DNA from 3 places in the Faecalibacterium sp. AF28-13AC genome. Region 1 is predicted to be linked to each of the others. Evidence: riboswitches for the same ligand, from Rfam matches in the RefSeq annotation. Region 1 holds a riboswitch; each other region holds the start of a gene.
The links. A riboswitch is a leader RNA that binds a small molecule or an ion and turns the genes downstream of it on or off. The one in region 1 is predicted to bind thiamine pyrophosphate.
Positions count from the first base shown of each region.

Region 2: it holds a riboswitch for thiamine pyrophosphate, as region 1 does, so the genes downstream of both, thiT (energy-coupled thiamine transporter ThiT) here and DWY95_RS03825 (TenA family protein) in region 1, are expected to answer to the same signal.
Region 3: it holds a riboswitch for thiamine pyrophosphate, as region 1 does, so the genes downstream of both, thiW (energy coupling factor transporter S component ThiW) here and DWY95_RS03825 (TenA family protein) in region 1, are expected to answer to the same signal.

Region 1 is NZ_QUFG01000002.1:269,132-273,351, reverse strand. Features, by position in the region: gene DWY95_RS03840 (DUF4313 domain-containing protein) at 1-307, shown strand, start outside; gene DWY95_RS03830 (hypothetical protein) at 334-990, shown strand; TPP riboswitch at 1,377-1,476, shown strand; TPP riboswitch at 1,537-1,634, shown strand; gene DWY95_RS03825 (TenA family protein) at 1,701-2,375, shown strand; gene thiD (bifunctional hydroxymethylpyrimidine kinase/phosphomethylpyrimidine kinase) at 2,372-3,175, shown strand; gene thiE (thiamine phosphate synthase) at 3,187-3,828, shown strand; gene DWY95_RS03810 (HAD family phosphatase) at 3,818-4,220, shown strand, end outside.
Region 2 is NZ_QUFG01000013.1:7,515-11,734, forward strand. Features, by position in the region: gene DWY95_RS14655 (hypothetical protein) at 1-306, opposite strand, end outside; tRNA gene DWY95_RS14665 (tRNA-Ala) at 735-810, opposite strand; gene thiT (energy-coupled thiamine transporter ThiT) at 962-1,534, opposite strand; TPP riboswitch at 1,621-1,722, opposite strand; gene DWY95_RS14675 (sporulation transcriptional regulator SpoIIID) at 1,833-2,081, shown strand; gene sigG (RNA polymerase sporulation sigma factor SigG) at 2,136-2,900, opposite strand; gene sigK (RNA polymerase sporulation sigma factor SigK) at 2,983-3,672, opposite strand; gene DWY95_RS14690 (sigma-E processing peptidase SpoIIGA) at 4,059-4,220, opposite strand, start outside.
Region 3 is NZ_QUFG01000011.1:38,358-42,577, reverse strand. Features, by position in the region: gene DWY95_RS13955 (Trm112 family protein) at 1-343, opposite strand, end outside; gene DWY95_RS13950 (SPFH domain-containing protein) at 358-1,641, opposite strand; TPP riboswitch at 1,762-1,869, shown strand; gene thiW (energy coupling factor transporter S component ThiW) at 2,046-2,561, shown strand; gene thiM (hydroxyethylthiazole kinase) at 2,572-3,387, shown strand; gene thiE (thiamine phosphate synthase) at 3,371-4,003, shown strand.

The sequences.
Region 1 (4,220 bases):
CAGACTGGCGCGGGAAATCAACGGGTTCAGCTACACCGATTACAGCGGCTGGCGGTGTCTGGATGGGAGTTCCTCCACCCTGCCCCTCTGGATTGAGGCATCTGATCCTTCTCATGGCCGCAAATTCATCTTCACACAGAAAGGTCCCGCACTCCAGACTATCATCCGCTATGCCGATGGTACGGAGAAGCAGTGCATCTATCGGCGCAAAGAGGACATGGCAGGCGATCTGATGACCATGTTCCAGGATGAGCTGCGTGTTTACCCTCCCTGGTCTGAAGACCGAAGGAAACGGTACGAATATTAAACACGATAAAATAGGAGGACATCATCATGAAGATCCGTATCTATCCCAAATCCCTGTTGGAAACCATGTGGCAGCAGGACAAACTGCTGTTTACCCCAGAGGCGGAGCAACCACCCCTGTGTCTTCGGTGTGGTCAGCCGCTGGATTGCAGGCTGGTCATCAACGCCCTGAGCCGCTATGCAGATGTCCATATCTGCGAGGCGTGCGGTATGGATGAAGCCCTGCGTGATGCCAACCGTTGCCCACTCCCTCTAACAGAATGGGCAGCTGTCAAAAACGGTTTGAGCCAGCAGCAGACCGACTTTGAAAATCCGTTGCTGACTACTTCCTGCACCTTTGAAGATCTGTTTCAGCAGGGCTCCCGTCCTGCCAGCGAGATAGCCTATTCCCGTTCTGATTATGACGGATGGAAATGGTGGACCACCTGGCATCAGTGCCAAAAGGATACGCCTGTTCTGGAAGTTGCCCGTGAAATTGATGCTTTCCAGAATGCGCTGTTCCAACTGCCGGAGTTTCTGAATTTGGATACCCTGACACGGTTCTGCCGAGGGTACGCCCAGCCCACCAGCGAGCCCACCGAATTCAATTTGTATTCGGAAACTGCCCACTTTTATATCTGGCTGCGGTTAGTCACCCGGCATCGAGATTATAATGCCTATGTGCATTACTATCTGAAAGGTTAAAAATTTACAACGCACCGGATACAGTATGCCTATCGGCTCTGTATTCGGTGCGTTTTTCTCTCTTTATATACCGCACCATAATCATATCCAAAATATTTATGAAAAATTAGATGCCACAAATTCTATTGAGGGATAAAACAAAGCTATTATTTTAGGATACATTAGCCCCTTACTGTAACCCAGTGATAAAAAACGTCGGCGAAAAGGTGTCAAATCCTCCACATCTGTCTCTCCTTTTTTGTCCGTTTTCCCGCATTTAGAACCTCGTTTTGAGGGGAACAGGATAACTTTATCTAGCCGACCATGCGGAAAAACCTTTGATTTCCGTGGACTTTTACCGTCCTAAATGCGTAGACTTGACTTTTGGGGACTTTCTAACTATAATGATATTCAAGCAGGGGGACTACCTTGTAGTTGAGAAGGTTAAAACCTGACCCTTTGAACCTGTTGGCTAATACCAACGCAGGGAGCTAAAGAATACAGATTCGTATTTTTTGGACATTCTCTGTTTTGGGAATGTCCTTTTTTAATTGAATAAGATATGATATGTGTTTGCGAGGGAACTGAACAAGTTGAAAAAGGTAAGACCTGACCTCTGGACCTGTCGGCTAATACCGGCGTAGGGAAGCAATTTCTTACGCTCGTATTGCGTCTGAAAGAGCTTCTAATTGTTTTAGAGGCTCTATTTTTTTATCTTAGGAGGATCAAACATGGCATTTATGAAAGACATCTTAACCCACAACATTCCCATTTGGGAAGAATGTGCAGCTACCCCATTTGTGCAGGAAGTGCAAACTGGAAAGCTACCTCTTGAAAAATTCAAAAGATATATGATTCAGGATAGTATCTATCTGAAAAACTATGCCCGTATATACGGCAAGGCAATTTTTCATGCTGATACATTAAGAGAAATTCAGCTTTACTATTCCATGCTGAATTTTGTAAATGATACGGAATCAGAAGTGCGCCTGGATTATCTAAAGCAATTTTGCATGACGGATAATGATATTGAACTGATCGCTCCTCTGCCTGAAAATCAAAATTACATTGATTTCATGTTTGAGATTGCGTCACATGGAAAGAATGAAGAAATTTTAATGGCGGTTCTTCCCTGTATGCTAAGTTACAGCTATATATTCCGAAAATTGGCGGCTGTTCCTACAAGCAGACAGTCAAGATATTGGGACTTTATCAAAGATTATGCGGATGAACAATATGCAGAAAGCTGCAAAGAATGGTCTGCTTTTGCAGAGCATAAATGTGCCGGGTTATCAGTAGCAAATAAAAAGTATCTGGCTGATATTTTTGAAAAAGCAAGTTTGTTAGAGCTTGCTTTTTGGAAGATGGCCTATCGGAACGAGAGAATGGAGGAAAATGCAAAATGAAAAAAGTATTGTCCATTGCCGGATCAGATTGCAGCGGAGGTGCAGGTATTCAGGCTGATTTGAAAACTTTTTCTGCTCACGGCGTATTTGGAATGAGTGTTATTGTTTCTGTTGTTGCAGAGAACACCAGCCGCGTTATCGACATCCAAGATATTACCCCGGATATGATTGCAAAACAGATTGATGCCGTGTTTGAAGATATTGAAGTGAACGCAGTAAAGATTGGTATGCTTTCTACGCCAGAATGTATGAAAGCAGTGGCAATGAAACTATTACAATATAAGCCACAAAATATTGTAATCGACCCGGTTATGTATGCCAAAAATGGCTGCCCATTGATGAATCCTGCGGCGGTTTCCACCTTGATAGACACTGTAATTCCACTGGCCGATGTGCTTACTCCAAATATTCCAGAGGCAGAGAAAATAGCGGATATGCAGATTTCCACAGTTTCAGATATGGAGGCTGCCGCAAGAAAAATATATGCCATGGGTTGTAAGGCGATTGTTGTCAAGGGCGGACATCATATAGGAAATGCCGTTGATGTCCTATTTGATGGAGAAAATTTCCACCACTTTGAAACAGCCCGCATTGATACGAAAAATACTCATGGGACAGGCTGTACCTTTTCTTCTGCAATCGCTTCCCAGCTTGCAAAGGGAAAAAGTATTCCGCTTGCTGTCGAAGCGGCAAAGGCTTATGTCACAACGGCAATCGAACACTCCCTTGCGATTGGAAAAGGCTGTGGCCCGACGCACCATTTCTACGAATTGTATCAGCATGGTTTATCTAAAGAATAGGCAGGTGCAAAATGAACTTTGATTATACACTTTATCTTGTTACTGATCGTCAACTAATGAGCTGCGATAGCCTGACAGAAGCGGTGGAACAGGCAATTTTAGGAGGCTGCACAATGATACAACTCCGAGAAAAAGAATTGCCTTCATTGGAATTTTATAATCAGGCGGTTGCCGTGAAACAGGTTACGGAGAGATACCATATTCCCCTTATCATAAACGACCGGATAGATATTGCAATGGCTGTGCAGGCTGCGGGAGTACATATTGGACAACATGATTTACCTGCGGCTACCGTCCGCAAAGTAATTGGGGAAAATATGCTGTTGGGGGTATCTGCTTCTTCCATTGCAGAAGCAATACAAGCACAGCAGGATGGTGCGGATTATTTGGGAGTTGGCGCAATGTTCCCTACTGGAACTAAAACCGACGCTGAATCTGTATCAATGGAGGAATTACAGAAAATCCGCACAGCCGTTTCTTTGCCGATAGTTGTTATTGGCGGTATCAATAAAGGAAATGCAGGGCGTTTCAAGCCCATGGGAATTGACGGACTGGCTGTTGTATCTGCCATCATAGCGCAGTCCGATATAAAAGCTGCTGCTGCGGAACTGAAAGATTTATTTTGCGGAAAGGAAAAGAAACATGGATTTTAATGCGGCAATCTTTGATTTAGATGGAACAATTCTGGATTCAATGGATGTATGGGAGCATATAGATATTCAGTTTTTGAAAAAGAGAAATCTTCCTGTCCCAGATAATTATGTAACTGAAATATGTGCAAGGAGTTTTGAGGAAGCCGCACAATATACCATTGATCTTTTTGGATTGCAGGAAACGGTAGAGGGAATTATTGAGGAATGGAATAATATGGCGGTCGAGGAATACAGGAACCATGTCGGTCTGCTGCCCTATGCCCTTGATTATCTTCTGCGCTTAAAAGAACATGGAATAAAACTTGCAGTTGCTACGGGGTTGCCGGAAAATCTCTATATTCCATGCTTAAAGAACAATTCTATTTTAGAATTATTTGACGCTCTATGTTCAA
Region 2 (4,220 bases), on a different contig from region 1:
CAAATGAAATACAAGTAAGATAATAAAAAAAACGAAAGCTATTATTATTCCTGCGCCCGGCTTGATAAAATCAATTATACCGCCAAGACAAAAGAGCATTGCCCATGTCTTAATCCGTTTTCCAGTAACTCTGCATATTTTCTCTGTGTTTAATCCAGTATAATCTCCTGATAAAAACAGCACACTTCTTTCTGTATTCCTTGATTTGATAAAAAATCTTCCAACAAAAAAGAGAACAGTTGCCATCAGTAAATCAATAAATATAATTATTATTTTCATTTTCAACACCTCTAATTCTAAGTTCACAACTTCCAATTTACTGGGCTAAGCCGAGTATACCACACTCCTCCATGAAAGAACACCCCGATATAGTGAAATTTTTCCATTTTTCTGCGTACGTGCGTACACGCTCCGCAGGGATTCCAAAGGGGCTATGCCCCTTGGCACACAGACTTTGGAACAAAGTCTAGTGTGTTACACCTTGCCAGAGGTGTACACGCTCTCCCGGTACGCACGTACACAGCGATTGCCCCCAATGCGTCATATAGGGTGACGACCAAGTTCGCACAAAGCGAACTTGATTCCTCAAAGCAAAAGGCAGGATACCACCGTCATAGTGATACCCTGCCTTTGCTCGTTTAACGCTCTGTGTAGTCCTTCCGCAGAATTTCCGATAAACAAAAAACGTACCCGAACCCTTTCTCGTAAAGAATCGGGTTCGAGTACGAACTGTATGGTGGAGAATACCGGGATCGAACCGGTGACCTCTTGCATGCCATGCAAGCGCTCTCCCAGCTGAGCTAATCCCCCACATGTTTGGTTTCGTGTCTTGCGACGTGAGTTATTATACCAGCAGGAAGGGACGCTGTCAACACTTTTTTCGAATTTCCTGCGAAGTTTTTGCAGAGAAAAGCGCCCCGGCGGGCGGTGGACCTGCCGGGGCGCGATGGTGCGTGAAAAATCAGGCCTTGGTGTACTGGCGGTCGAAGATCTGCGGGGCCACCTTGATGAGCAGCACAGCGGCCACCACGGTGAGCAGGGTCTCCGGCAGCATGTAGCTGGCATTGTAGACCAGGCTGTAGGTCCAGGCACTCAGGCCCTCGTTCAGGTTGCCCCAGACGAGCACACCGGAGAGGAAGCTGCACAGGAAGCGCAGCACACCGGCCATAAAGGTGCCGAAAGCCACGCCGACCATCCGGTTTTTGAAGGGGCGGGCAAACAGCTCAGCCGTGCCCAGCGCCATGAAGGCGATGAGGTAGTCCAGCAGGACTTCGCCCAGGAAGTACAGGAAGGTGGGCGTCGGGGGTGCCCAGAAGCCCAGCAGCATTTGCAGGCAGCCGTTGACCAGGCCGGTGAACAGGCCCCACTTGACGCCATGGCGGAAGGACACCAGCACAAAGGGCAGCATGCTCAGCAGGGTGACGCTGCCGCCGTTGGGCATGGTGAAGATCTTGATGTTCGACAGCACGGTGCCGATGGCGATCATCAGGGCGCACTCCACCAGAATGCGGGTCTTGGAATAGGAATTCGACATTTTGGATTCGCTCCTCTAAAAATATAGTACACAAAAACAAAATACGCCTGCGATCAGCAGGCGTAGAGGCTTCGTTTGTGAAAGATGGGAACATTCCGCAAACTACCTACGCCGGCATTACCCGGATCAGGTTCAAGGGTACTCCGCAGTGCGCGGATCTCAGCCTTTCGGCGCCCCTGTTTTCATGTCCGTCTCCCAGTATAGTCGTCCGACGCCAAAAGTCAAGCCCCGGCGGGCATATTGCGCCCCTCTGCCTCATATTTTTTACCAAGGAGTCTTGCGGAGGAGGGGACAGGGCATGAAAGTGGAACCGGAACAGCGGGCTGCACTGCTGGGGGAGTACATCGCAAAAAACAGCGCAACAGTGCGGACCGCAGCGCGGGCGTTCGGGTGCAGCAAATCCACCGTGCACAAGGATGTTTCGTCCCGGCTGCGGCGGGTGGACCCCGACTTATTCCAGCGGGTGCAGGCAGTGCTGGCCCGGAACAAGGCCGAGCGGCATCTGCGGGGCGGAGCGGCCACCCGCCGGAAATACGGCAAAAAATAAGAGCGGCGGCGCATCCTTATATATAGGTTGTATAAGGGTGTGCCGCTTTTGCTGCTATTTGCTGCGGAATTGTTCCAGCGCGGCCTTTTCGAGCCGGCTGACCTGCGCCTGGCTGATGCCGATCTCCCGCGCCACCTCCATCTGCGTTTCGCCCTTGAGGTAGCGCAGCTCCATGATCCGCTTTTCGCGCGGGGTCAGGGACGCGACGGTCTCCCGGAACTGCAGGCCGCTGATCCAGCTGTCCTCGCCGTCGGGGTCACGCACCTGGTCGATGACATACATGGCGTCGCCGCCGTCGGTATAGAGCGGCTCCTCAAGGCTGAGCGGTTCCACCACCGACTCCAGCGCCGCCGTCACCTCCCGGCGGGACAGGCCCGCCTGCTGCGCGATCTCGTTCACCGTAGGCTCCCGGCCCAGCTGCTTTTCCAGCCTCTCCCGCGCCTGCATGGCTTTGTAGGCCGTATCCCGCAGCGACCGGCTGACCCGCAGGGCGTTGTTGTCCCGCAGAAAGCGGCGGATCTCGCCGATGATCATCGGGACGCCGTAGGTGGAGAACCGCACGTTCTGGGCCGGGTCAAAGTTGTCAATGGCCTTGATCAGCCCGATGCAGCCTACCTGAAACAGGTCGTCGAGATTCTCGCCTCGCTGGGCGAACCGCTGTACCACGCTGAGTACCAGCCGCAGGTTGCCCTCGATCATCTGCTGGCGGGCGGCGGCGTCGCCCGCATGGGCCCGCGTCAGTAGCTCCCGCTTCTGTGCTTCGGTCAGGACAGGCAGCTGTGCCGTATCCATCCCGCAGAGCTCGACTTTGTTGTACATCCGCGCCCCTCCGGTTTCGTTTTGACGTTACCGGAAGTATGGGGCGGGGGCAGGGGAATCATGCGTGGGAATTTTTGCCCGCTCAGTCCTCCAGCTTCTTTTTCAATTCCCGGATGATGCGTTTTTCGAGGCGGGAGATGTAGCTCTGGCTGATGCCGAGGGCATCGGCGGCCTCTTTCTGGGTGCGCTCGACGCCGTCCAGCAGCCCGAAGCGCAGTTCCATGATCTGGCGCTCCCGCGGGGAGAGCAGGGCCACCGACTGCCGGAGGGTGGCCCGCTCGGCACTCTGTTCGAGCCGCTGGCTGACCAAATCCTCGTCGCTGCCGAGGATGTCGGAGAGAAGCAGCTCGTTGCCGTCGCCGTCCACGTTCAAAGGCTCGTCGATGCTGGCCTCCTGGCGGCGGTTGGAGCTTTTGCGCAGATACATCAGGATCTCGTTGCCGATGCAGCGGCTTGCGTAGGTGGCGAGTTTGATGTTTCGTTCCGGCGTGAAGGTGTTGACCGCTTTGATCAGCCCGATGGTGCCGATGGAGATCATGTCCTCGGCAGGGACGCCGGTGTTCTCGTACTTTTTGGCAAGGTAGACCACCAGCCGCAGGTTGTGGGTGATGAGGTCATCCCGCGCGGCGCGGTCGCCCGCCATCATCCGGGCGAGCAGGGCTTTTTCCTGCTCCGGCGTCAGGGGCGGCGGCAGGCTGGGCGCCCCGGCGACATAGTGGGCAGCGCCGGGGCAGACGAACAGGACGTACAGCCGACGGAAAAACGATAACAGGTGATTCAACGAAAAGCCTCCTTTTTGTGGGCGGGATTCTTGGGTGCTGCCAATGAGGGCGGGAACCGGTAGGGTAAACCTCTCAGTCTCGCCTGCGGCTCGCCAGCTCCCCTGGTAGGGGAGCCACTGGCGAGTCGGTGATGGTTGTGCTGGACGAGCAAAGTTTTCTGCTTCCGGAAACGGCTGGGCTCCGCTGTCTCAATTCACGACTGCTTGCCCAGCACTCTTTGGTAGAGCGTAGTCCCGCAGTCGCTTCCAATGAGAACAGGGCCCGCTGCCTTGCGCCCAATTTGAGCCCAAGCGAACAGCAGGGCTGGCCCGGCCTGCCAAGGGCTCCCCTATCAGGGAAGCTGGCGGGCGCAAGCCCGACTGAGAGGTTCAACGGCTCATCGGAACGCAGCATCGGGCACAACGGCAGGCGAGAGCAACAGCTCCCAGCCGCCCGGAGGGGGCGGAAGGTCACAGAAGGCTGCATAGAGCGGCTGAGCCGGAGCCGAAGCCAGTACAGCCGGGACGGCGGGAAGAATGCAGTGCCCGGACACCGTGGT
Region 3 (4,220 bases), on a different contig from region 1:
TGCCGCCCAGCACGGTGGGGTTGCCGCAGTAGGGACAGTTGGTGGCGGCAGTGGTGGCGTCGCAGACAAGCTCAGCCCCGCAGGTAGTGCAGGTGTAGCTGGTCAGGCTGGCGGCTTCCATCTCATCCCAGACGGGCGCAGACGCTTTGCGCTGCGCCGCTTTTTTCTGGTCTGCCTCGGCGGCAGAGTCGGCCTTTTTCTGCTTGGCCGCGTACTGCGCCTCGATGTCTGCCACCTCATACGCCGAGCCGCAGTAGTCGCAGACGAGCTTGCCGGTGGCGCTGTCGAAATGCAGCGGGCCGGTGCAGGCCGGGCATTGGTAATTCGTTACTTTATCAGCCATTCAGGATGCCTCTCTTATGCGCCGAAGGGGCTGCCGCATTCCGGGCAGAACTTCGGCGGGTGGGCCGGGTCGGCAGGGGTGAAGCCGCAGTTCGGGCACTTGCCTGCGGGCTTCGGCTTGCCGCACTCGGAACAGAATTTGCCGCTGTTCTTTGCGCCGCAGCTGCACACCCAGACGGTGGGCGCTTCGGGCCGGGGCTTGCCGCAGGCGGTGCAGAACTTGCCGGTGTTGCCGGTCTGGCCGCAGGCGCAGGCCCAGCCGGATGCCGGGGCGGCAGGCGTTGCGGGCTGCTGGGCCCCCATCTGGTAGAGGGTCTGGGCGTTGACACCGCCCGCCGCTGCCGCCTGATTGACCCCCATGAAGGCAATGGCCGGGCCGGCAGCGGTGTTGGAGGCAGCCGCCTGCATGGCAGCGGCCTGTGCGCCCACCAGATGGGCGGCGGCGCGGGTGGGGTCCATAAAGGCGGCACTGCGCTGCAGGTCCTTGATCATCTGTTCGTCTTCTTCGCTGGCCTTGACGCCGGACACGCCCAGCGAGACGATCTCGATGCCGCGCAGCTTGCTCCACTTGGCGCTGAGGGCCTGGTTGAGGGCGTCCGCCAGCTCGGTGGTGTGGGCGGGCAGGGAGGAATAGCGGATGCCCTGCTCGCTGATGCGGGCAAAAGCGGGCTGCAGGGCGGTCATCAGCTCGGTCTTGAGCTGGCCGTCCAGCGCGTCGCGGGTGTAGGCGTTTTCCACATTTCCGCAGACGTTGGTGTAAAACAGGATGGGGTTGACGATGCGGTAGCTGTACTCGCCAAAGCAGCGGATGGCGATGTCGAGGTCGATGCCGGCGCGCTGGTCCACCACCCGGAAGGGCACCGGGTTGGGGGTGCCGTACTTGTTGCCCACCAGCTCCTTGGTGTTGATGTAGTAGATGCGCTGGTCGGCGGCGGCCTGCCCGCCAAAGCCGAACCGCTTGCCCATCTCGGCAAAGACGCCGTCGATGTCCTTCAGCCCGCCGCTGAGCAGGGAGGGCTGGGTGCCGGTGCTGTAGGTGTACTCGCCCGGCTCGGCGCACAGCTCCACCACTTTGCCCTGCTCTACGATCAGGGCGCACTGGCCCTCCGCCACGGCCACGACGGAGCCGTCGGAGATGATGTTCTCATTGCCGTGCTTGTTGGCAGAGCGACGGTCGGTGCGCTTCTGCCCCTTGACGGCCAGCACTTCGGCCGGGAGGGCATCGCAATAGAAAAACTCTTTCCACTGGTCGGCCATCACGCCGGAGGCCGCGTTCATTGCAGCTTTTACAAGACCCATATTCCAAATCTCCTTTGAAGTGGTTTCGGTTGCGGAATTACCCTTAGTATAGCACAGAAGCACTGCAAAAGGAAACTGCCTCTTGCAATTTTGGCACGATGGGTGTAGAATACTCCCGACAACAAAATACAGGGGAGCTCGTCATGCGGGCTGAGAGGAAGTGCTCAAACTTCGACCCTTTTACCTGATGCGGATAATGCCGCCGTAGGAAGTCATCACGATGCGTTTTCACAGGGGCTTCCGCAGAGGGAGCTCCTGTTTTTGTTTTCTGCCGCAGCCGCCTTGTGGGCGGCTCCGGGCCGAGGGGGAGCGCCCTGGGCCTTGAATCGACGCGATGGGAAGCCGTGTTCCGGCGTGAGAGGAGACCAGAAAGTCTCGACCGCTTTGCAATAGGAGGAATCCTCATGAAAGCACTCTCTACGAAAAAGCTGGCTCTGGCCGGGATGCTCTGCGCCCTGGCCGTTGTGGGCAGCGTGTTCAGCTTCCCCATTTTTGGCAGCAAATGCGCCCCGGTGCAGCACATGGTCAACATCCTGTGCGCTGTGCTGCTGGGCCCCTACTACGGCATCGGCGTGGCCTTCGTGGCCTCGCTGCTGCGCAACCTGCTGGGCCTGGGCAGTCTGATGGCCTTCCCCGGCAGCATGTTCGGTGCCCTGCTGTGCGGCATCGTCTACCACAAGACCGAAAAGCTGCTGCCCACTCTGGTGGGTGAGGTGTTCGGCACCTCCATCCTGGGCGGGCTGTGCGCCTACCCGGTGGCCATCCTGCTGATGGGCAAGAGCGCGGGCGATATCGCATTCTATGCCTACATCGTGCCCTTCCTCGTCTCGACCGCAGGCGGTGCGGTCATTGCAGGTGTGCTGCTGGCCGCGCTGCAGCGCTCCGGCGCTTTGCGCTCCATGCAGACCAGCCTGAGCTGAGGAGGGCACCGTGACAGCGTTTGGAGCTCTTTTCGACCGGGTGCGGGAAACCTCGCCCCTCGTCCACTGCATCTCGAATCTCGTCAGCGCCAACGACTGCGCTAACATCGTGCTGGCGGCCGGGGCGTCGCCCATCATGGCGGATGACCCGGAGGAGGTGGAGGAGATCACGGCGCTGAGCCGGGCCCTCTGCCTGAGTCTGGGCACCCCGAACCCCCGCAAGGCCGAGGCCATGGTCAAAGCGGGCCGCACCGCCGCCCGGCTGGGCCTGCCGGTGGTCTTTGACCCGGTGGGCGTGGGCGCATCGCAGTTCCGCCAGAGCATCGCGGCCGAGGTGCTGCGGGAAGTGCCCGTCACCGTGCTGCGGTGCAACGCCTCGGAGCTGCAGGCGCTGAGCGGGCTTGCGCAGGTCTCACGCGGGGTGGATGCCGGCAAGACCCTGCCGCCGGAGGCCCTGCGGCCGCTGGCCGAGCAGTTTGCCGCGCAGCACCACTGCGTCGCGGCAGTGACCGGGGCCGAGGACATCGTGACGGACGGGAAGACGACCCACATCCTCCGCAACGGCACCCCGCTGCTGCGGCGTGTGACCGGGGCGGGCTGTATGTTGTCGGTCCTGACGGCGGCTTTCGTGGGGGCCAACCCCGACTGCCCGCTGGCCGCGGCGGCCGCCGCCGTCTGTGCGATGGGCCTTTGCGGCGAGACTGCCGCTGCCCGCCTGACCGGCGAAGAGGGCACCGGAACGCTGTGCATGTATCTGATGGATGCCGTGTCCAACCTGACCGGCGAACAACTTGACCAAGGAGCAAACGATGAACTGTACTGCTGAGATGCTGCGGCTCTATGCCGTGACCGACCGCGCCTGGGTGGGCGAACAGACCCTGCCCCAGCAGGTGGAAGCTGCCCTGAAGGGCGGAGCCACCTGTGTGCAGCTGCGGGAAAAAGATCTGGGCGACGCAGCCATTCTGGCAGAGGCGCTGGAGATCTCCGCCCTCTGCAAACGGTACGGCGTGCCGTTCATTCTGAACGACAACGTGGCGCTGGCCAGGCAGTGCGGGGCCGACGGTGTGCATCTGGGGCAGGAGGATATGGACCCCGCCGAAGCCCGGCGCATCCTTGGCCCGGAGGCCATCATCGGCGTGTCGGCCCACAATGTGGCCGAAGCCAGAGCCGCTGTGGAGGCCGGTGCGGACTATCTGGGCTGCGGGGCCATGTTTGCGACCGCCACCAAGACGAATGTGACCGCCCTGCCCAAAGAGACGCTGCGGGCCATCTGCACGGCGGTCCCCATCCCGGTGGTCGCCATCGGCGGCATCCACAAGCAGAATCTGCTCAGCCTTGCCCACTGCGGCGAAGCCGGTGTGGCGCTGGTCAGCGCCATCTTCGCGGCTAAGGATATCGAGGCCGAGTGCAGGGAATTGAGAGCATTGGTAGAACAGTTATAAAGTTGTCCTTCGTACAACCTCTCAGTCTCGCTCACGCTCGACAGCTCCCCTGGTAGGGGAGCCCTTGGCAGGCCGGGCAGGCCCTGCTGTTCGCTTGGGCCCGATTGGGCGCAGGGCGGCGGGCCCTGTCCGCATTGGTAGCAGCATTTGTATTGCTGCTGTAAATCTCAACAGCGGAGCCCGGTCGTTTCCGGAAGCAAAAACTTTGCTCATCCAG